Regions from separate parts of the Kocuria rosea genome, predicted to be linked through region 2. Evidence: predicted binding sites of a transcription regulator. Region 2 holds the regulator's gene; the other holds the start of a gene.
The links. The regulator HrcA, encoded in region 2, represses chaperone genes, less so after heat shock. The targets are predictions, from matches to a motif close to TTNGCACTCGNNNNNNNCGAGTGCNAA.

Region 1 (3,671 bases), 740 kb from region 2:
CTCGCTGGTGATGAGCTGGCCGCCGGTGAGGACGGCGAGGTCCTGCATGATCGCCTTGCGGCGGTCGCCGAAGCCGGGGGCCTTGAGGGCCACGACGTCGAGGGTGCCGCGCAGCCGGTTGACCACGAGGGTGGACAGGGCCTCGCCCTCGACGTCCTCCGCGATGATGGTCAGCGGCTTCTTGGCCTGGAGGACCTTCTCCAGCACGGGCATGAGCTCGGGCACCGAGGAGATCTTGCCCTGGTACAGCAGCACCAGGGAGTTCTCCATGACCGCTTCCTGACGCTCGGCGTCGGTCACGAAGGACGGGGACAGGTAGCCCTTGTCGAACTGCATGCCCTCGGTGACGTCGAGCTCCACCTCGGTGCTCGAGCCGTCCTCGATCGTGATGACGCCGTCCTTGCCGACGGTCTCGAAGGCCCGGGCGATGAGCTCGCCGATCGCCGGGTCCTGCGCGGAGATGGTCGCCACGTGGGCGACGTTGGTGCCCTCCACCGGGCGGGCGTTCTCGAGCAGGCGCTCGGAGACGGCCTCGACGGCCTTCTCGATGCCGCGCTTGAGGCTCAGCGGGTCGGCGCCGGCGGCCACGTTGCGCAGGCCCTCCTTGACGAGCGCCTGGGCGAGCACGGTGGCGGTGGTGGTGCCGTCGCCGGCGACGTCGTTGGTCTTGGTCGCCACCTCCTTGGCGAGCTGGGCACCGAGGTTCTCGTACGGGTCGTCGAGCTCGACCTCGCGGGCGATGGTCACGCCGTCGTTGGTGATCGTGGGGGCGCCCCACTTCTTGTCGAGCACCACGTTGCGCCCGCGCGGGCCGAGGGTGACCTTGACGGTGTCGGCGAGCTTGTTGACGCCGTTCTCGAGGGACTTGCGGGCGGCGTCGTCGAACGCCAGCTGCTTGGCCATGGGCGAAGAGCTCCTTCTGGGGTGGCTGGGGTCGCCAGCGGGTTTCGGGGTCTGGATCGGCGAAGGGTGCCCGCCGCGGGCCCGCCGGAACAGCGGGGCGTGCGGCGGGCACCCTTCGTCAGGACTGCGCGGTCTGCGCCGGGTCGGTGCGGCCCGGTCTACTTGACGACGACGGCGAGCACGTCGCGGGCCGGGAGGACCAGGTACTCCTCGCCGTTGTACTTGACCTCGGTGCCGCCGTACTTCGAGAAGATCACGACGTCGCCCTCCTGGACGTCGACCGGGATGCGGTTGCCGGAGTCGTCGACACGACCGGGGCCGACCGCCAGGACCTTGCCCTCCTGGGGCTTCTCCTTGGCGGTGTCCGGGATGACGAGACCGGACGCGGTGGTCTGCTCAGCGGCGAGCGGCTGGACGACGATGCGATCCTCGAGAGGCTTGATGGAGACCGACACGATCTCTCCTTGTCTGTAGGGGTGGAAAACGGTGGGCGACCGCGGGCGGAGCCCGCCGTCGAGCTTCGGGCCGATCGGCGCACCGACCGTCGTCGCGGTGCCGGTCGATCGCCTGGCCCTTAGCACCCTCACCCGGAGAGTGCCAAGGCCAACTGTAGGAGCGGGCTGGCAGTCGGTCAAGGCGAGTGCCAGCGCGCCGACCCCCGCGGGAACGTCCGGCGGGAATTAGGTCACGCCCGTATTCGCCAATGATTTGCCTCACGCCCGCCCGACCCTCTAGGTTGAGCGGTAAGGCAACCCTTACCTCGGCCGAGCAGCGGTGCCCTCCTCGACGTCCCGGCGCATCCGTGCGCAGGTCCGTCGCGCCCATCGGATCCCGCCGGCGTCCTCCACCCCGGAGCACGCCGGCGTCCTCTGCACGAAGGAAGACCATGAACCGCACCCAGCACCCGGCTGCCCTCCTGGCCGTCGCCGGTGTCCTCGCCCTCACCGCCTGCGGCACGGCCCAGGGCGACGAGGCCGCCTCCGCGGAGTCGTCCGCCCCCTCCGCCGCCACGGTCGAGGTCGAGGACAACCACGGCACGCAGACGGTCGAGGCCCCGCCGGCGTCCGTCGTCGCCACCGACAACCGCACCTTCGAGACGCTCGCCGAGTGGGGCGTCGAACTGGCGGCGGCCCCGCGCGCCCTCATGCCGGACACCATCGCCTACGCCGACGACGAGTCCGTCGTCGACCTCGGCAACCACCGCGAGCCCGACCTCGAGGCCGTCGTCGCCGCGGACCCCGACCTCATCGTCAACGGCCAGCGCTTCGCCGACTACCGCGAGGACTTCGCCGACCTGGTGCCGGAGGCCACCATCGTCGAGCTCGACCCGCGGGAGGACGAGCCCTTCGACGAGGAGCTGAAGCGGCAGACCTCCGTCCTGGGCCAGGTCTTCGACCGCGAGGACGAGGCCGAGCAGATCAACGGCGACTTCGACGCGGCGATGCAGCGCGTCGTCGACGGCTACCGGCCCGGCGACACGGTCATGGCCGTCACCGTCTCCGGCGGCGAGATCGGCTTCATCGCCCCGGGCAACGGACGCACCCTGGGCCCGCTGTTCGAGATCTTCGACTTCGCACCGGCCCTCGAGGTCGAGGGCGCCAGCGACGACCACCAGGGCGACGACATCTCCGTGGAGGCGATCGCCGACTCGAACCCCGACTGGATCCTCGTGCTGGACCGCGACGCCGCGATCTCCGCCGAGGACCCGGAGTACACCCCGGCGCAGGAGGTCATCGAGAACGCCGCGGCCCTGCAGAACGTCACCGCGGTGCAGGAGGGCCAGGTCGTCTACATGCCCCGGGACACCTACACCAACGAGGGCATCCAGACCTACACCGAGTTCTTCGACACCCTGGCCGACGCCATGGGCGCGCAGGACTGACCCATCGTCCGGACGGCGGTGGCGGGGTCCGCCCCACCACCGCCGTCCGCCGGGCACGAGGCCGGAGGAAGGACTGACCCCATGTCGACGATCGTGTCGAGACCCCCCGCGGCGAGCAAGGGCTCGCTGTTCGACTGGAAGCTGCTGCTCGGTGCGCTCGGCGTCCTCGCGCTGCTGGCCGCGTCCCTCCTCACGGGGGTCTACGACGTCTTCGGCGCCGAGGACGGCGACGAGATGTTCGCGATCACGCGGATCCCCCGCACCATCGCCCTGGTCCTGGCCGGCGCCGCCATGTCCATGTCCGGCCTGGTGATGCAGCTGCTCACGCAGAACCGCTTCGTGGAGCCCACCACCACGGGCACCACCGAGTGGGCGGGGCTCGGGCTGCTGCTCGTCGTGCTCCTGATGCCCACCGCCACGGTCCTCACCCGGATGCTCGGCGCCGTGACCGCGGCCTTCATCGGGACCATGGTCTTCTTCCTCTTCCTGCGCCGCGTCTCCCTGCGCTCCTCCCTCATCGTGCCCATCGTCGGCATCATGCTGGGCGCGGTGGTCGGGTCCGTCTCGACGTTCCTGGCGCTGCAGACGGACATGCTGCAGAACCTCGGCGTCTGGTTCGCCGGCAGCTTCACCTCGGTGCTGCGCGGTCAGTACGAGGTGCTGTGGATCGTGCTCCTGGTCGGGATCGCGGTGTTCCTCGTGGCGGACCGGCTCACCGTCGCCGGGCTCGGCGAGGACGTCGCCACCAATGTCGGGCTGAACTACCACCGCACCGTCCTGCTCGGGACCGGGCTGATCGCGGTGGCCACCGGCGTCGTCACCGTCGTCGTCGGCAACTTGCCCTTCCTGGGCCTCATCGTGCCGAACATCGTCTCGATGGTCCGCG
Region 2 (3,671 bases):
CGAGCGGTCGGCCTGCCAGGGCACCACGGCGTCGACGCCCAGCTCGGTGGCCGTCTCCACGGCCAGCAGGTCCCGGTCGCCCTTCGCGAGGGCCTGGACGAGGACCAGCCGGGGCGTGCGGGCGGGCTCGGTGGTCACCGAGACCACGCCGACCTCCATGCTGTCCCGGTCCCCCGCGCGCAGCTCCCCGGTGGCCCGGGTCCCCGCACCGTCGACGAGCTCGAGCCGCTCACCGGGCGCGAGCCGGCGCACGGTGACGGCGTGCCGGGCCTCCGGGCCGGTGACGGTGAGCGCCGCCCCGGGACCGAGACCGGCGAGCCGGCCCGGCTCGACCTTGAAGACCGGCAGGCTCACAGGTCGGAGAACCGGTCCTTGAGCCGGGAGAAGAAGCCGCCGGAGCCGGCCGGGGAGTTCAGGGTGGTGCCGGTGGACTGGTCCTCGCCGCGCAGCCGGGACAGCTGCTCGAGCAGCTCGCGCTGCTCGTCGTCGAGCGCCGTGGGGGTCTCGACCTCGAGGTGGACGAACAGCTCGCCCCGGCCGCCGCCGCGCAGCCGGGTGGCCCCGAGCTCGTGCAGGGTCACGGTGTGGCCGGTCTGCGTGCCGGGGCCGACGGGCACCTCGCGCTCGCCGTCGAAGGTCTCGAGGGTCACAGTGGTGCCGAGGGCCGCGGAGGTCATGGGCACCCGGACGCGGGCGTGCAGGTCGTCGCCCTGGCGCTCGAACGTGGGGTCGGGATCGACCTTGAGCTCGACGTAGAGGTCGCCGTTCGGCCCGCCTGCGGTGCCGGCCTCGCCCTGACCCGAGAGGCGGATCCGGTTGCCGGTCGAGACGCCGGCGGGGATCTTGACGGTCAGCGGGCGGCGGTCGCGCACGCGGCCCTCGCCGTAGCACTCGTGGCACGGGTGCTTGATGACCGTGCCGAAGCCCTGGCAGGTGGCGCACGGCGCCGCCGTGACCACGGTCCCGAGGATCGACTGGACCTGGCGCTGCACCTGGCCGGATCCGTGGCAGACGTCGCAGGTCTCGGGCTGGGTGCCCGCCTGGCAGCAGGTGCCGTCGCAGGTGGGACAGACCACGGCGGTGTCCACGGTGATCTTCTTCTCCGTGCCGAAGACCGCGTCCCGGAGGGTGACCCGGACGTTGATCAGGGCGTCCTGGCCCTGGCGGGTGCGGGACGCGGGTCCGCGCCGGCCGGAGCCGGCGCCGCCGGCGCCCTGGAAGAAGGTGTCGAAGATGTCGGCGAAGCCGAACCCCGTGCCGGGGAAGCCCCCGCCGAAGCCGGTGTCGGTGCCGTTCTCGTTGCCGGTCGCATCGTAGACGCGCCGCTTCTCGGGGTCGGAGAGGACGTCGTTGGCGTGGGAGAGGCGCTTGAAGTCCTCGGCGGCCTCCGGGCCGGGGTTGACGTCGGGGTGCAGCCGGCGGGCCTTCTTGCGGTAGGCCTTCTTGATCTCTTCCTGGCTGGCGTCCCGGGACACGCCCAGGGTCTCGTAGTGATCGCTCACCGTGGTCCGTTCTGTCGAGAGGTCTGTGGTGGGTTTCGCTGGTGGGCCCCGGGGACGGGGCCCGCGGGGGCTCAGCCCCCGAGGATACGGGAGAGGTAGCGGGCGACGGCGCGCACGGCGGCCATCGTGGACGGGTAGTCCATGCGCATGGGGCCCACGACCCCCACCTTGGACTGCGGCCCGTAGCCGGTGGCGACGACGGCGGCCTCGGACAGGGGGCCCTCGGCGTTCTCCGTGCCGATCCGCACGGCCACCCCGCGGGCGTCCTGCTCCATCTCGGAGAGCAGCCGGAGCATCACCACCTGCTCCTCGAGGGCCTCGAGGACCGGGCCGATGCTCAGGTGGAAGTCCCCGGTGGAGCGGGCGAGGTTGGCGGTGCCGGCCATGACCATGCGGTGCTCGGCCCCGCCCGCCGCGAGGGCGCCGACGGCCTCCGCCACGGCGGCGGCGGCCGACTGCAGCGGCGGGGCGGTGGCCGCGGTCATCACGGCGAGGGCGTCCGGCACCGCGGTCAGGGAGCGCCCGACCACGGCGGCCAGCACCCGGGCGCGCAGCTCGAGCAGCTGGGACTCCTCGAGCGGCGCCCGCAGCACGGCGACGCGCTGCGCCACCCGGCCGTTGGTCGGGATGAGCACCACCAGCACCCGGCCGGCGCCGAGGTCCACGACCTCGACGTGGCGCACGGTGACCCCGGAGGCGTGCGGGTACTGCACGACCGCGACCTGCTGGGTGAGCTGCGCGAGCAGCCGCACGGTGCGCTCCATGACGTCGTCGATGTCCGCGGCGTCGTCCAGCAGCCGCTGGATGGCCCGCCGTTCCGGGCCCGAGAGCGGCTTGACGGCCGCGATCTGGTCGACGAACGTGCGGTAGCCCTTGTCCGTGGGGATCCGGCCCGAGCTCGTGTGGGGGGCCGTGATCAGGCCCTCCTCCTCGAGCGCGGCCATGTCGTTGCGCACGGTGGCCGACGAGACGCCGAGCCGGTGCCGGTCCACGAGGGCCTTGGAGCCGACCGGCTCGCGGAAGTGCACGTAGTCCTCCACGATGGCCTGCAGGATCTGCAGTCGTCTCGGATGGTTCACGTCGCTCCTCCCCGGTTCGTCCACGCCCCCGAAGATGCCCTGGCACTCGGGTGGCCACAGTGCCAACGGCGTCCAGTGTAGCCCCCGTGTCCGACGGCCGGTCGCCCCCGCGGTTTGGTACGCTTCCGGCTGATCCGCGCCGGACGCGCGGCACCGCGACCCGGGAGGACGACCATGAGCCACCACGGCTGGGGGCCGCGCAGCCTCGACGACGACGCCCTCGCCCGCCGCCGGCCGGTCTCCGCGGAGGTCCCGGTCGCCCCGGGGATGATCCTGGAGGACGTCGCGACCGGCTGGGTCGGCGCGGTCGTGTCCCTGGAGACCATCGGCGGGATGCGCGTGCTGGGACTCGAGGACCGGAGGGGGCGGGTCAAGGCGTTCCCCCTGGGACCGGGGTTCCTGCTCGAGGGCGAGCCCGTGGTCGTCGTCGAGCCCCGCCGGGCCCCCGCGGCGCGCAAGCCCTCCCGCACGCGCTCGGGCTCCGTGGCCGTCGAAGGGCTGCGCGCGAGCACCGCCAAGGCCTCCCGGGTGTGGGTCGAGGGCTACCACGACGCCGAACTGGTGGCCAAGGTGTGGGGCCACGACCTGGCGGTCGAGGGCATCGTCGTGGAGCCGCTGCACGGCATCGACGACCTGCCCGCCGCCGTGCGGGAGTTCGGGCCGGGCCCCGGGCGGCGGCTCGGCATCCTCGTCGACCACCTCGTGGCCGGCTCCAAGGAGTCGAGGATCGCCGCGGAGACCATGCGCCTGCCCGGCGCAGCGGGCAACGTCCTGGTGCTGGGCCACCCGTACGTCGACATCTGGCAGGCGGTCAGGCCGCGCACCCTCGGCATCGACGCCTGGCCCGTGGTCCCGCGGGGCACGGACTGGAAGACCGGCACCGCCGCCGCCCTCGGGTGGCCGCACCGCACCCCCGGCGACCTCGGCCGGGCCTGGCAGCACATCCTGTCCCGCGTGGACAGCTACGCCGACCTCGAGCCGTCCCTGCTGGGCCGGGTCGAGGAGCTCATCGACTTCCTCACCGCCCCCGGGGCCTGACCCGGCGCCCCGCGTGCACGGGCAACGCCCAGCAGATCGTCACAAAGGCACA

Region 1: a site for HrcA is predicted at 1,524-1,550, ahead of groES (co-chaperone GroES). Genes of this name have one in related genera too.

Annotation. Positions count from the first base shown of each region.
Region 1 covers NZ_CP035103.1:1,319,616-1,323,286, reverse strand. Annotated here, with positions in the region: gene groL (chaperonin GroEL) at 1-903, opposite strand, end outside; gene groES (co-chaperone GroES) at 1,062-1,358, opposite strand; gene EQG70_RS06110 (siderophore ABC transporter substrate-binding protein) at 1,790-2,785, shown strand; gene EQG70_RS06105 (ABC transporter permease) at 2,867-3,671, shown strand, end outside.
Region 2 covers NZ_CP035103.1:2,055,316-2,058,986, reverse strand. Annotated here, with positions in the region: gene EQG70_RS09555 (16S rRNA (uracil(1498)-N(3))-methyltransferase) at 1-354, opposite strand, end outside; gene dnaJ (molecular chaperone DnaJ) at 351-1,502, opposite strand; gene hrcA (heat-inducible transcriptional repressor HrcA) at 1,574-2,581, opposite strand; gene EQG70_RS09540 (DUF3097 domain-containing protein) at 2,756-3,619, shown strand.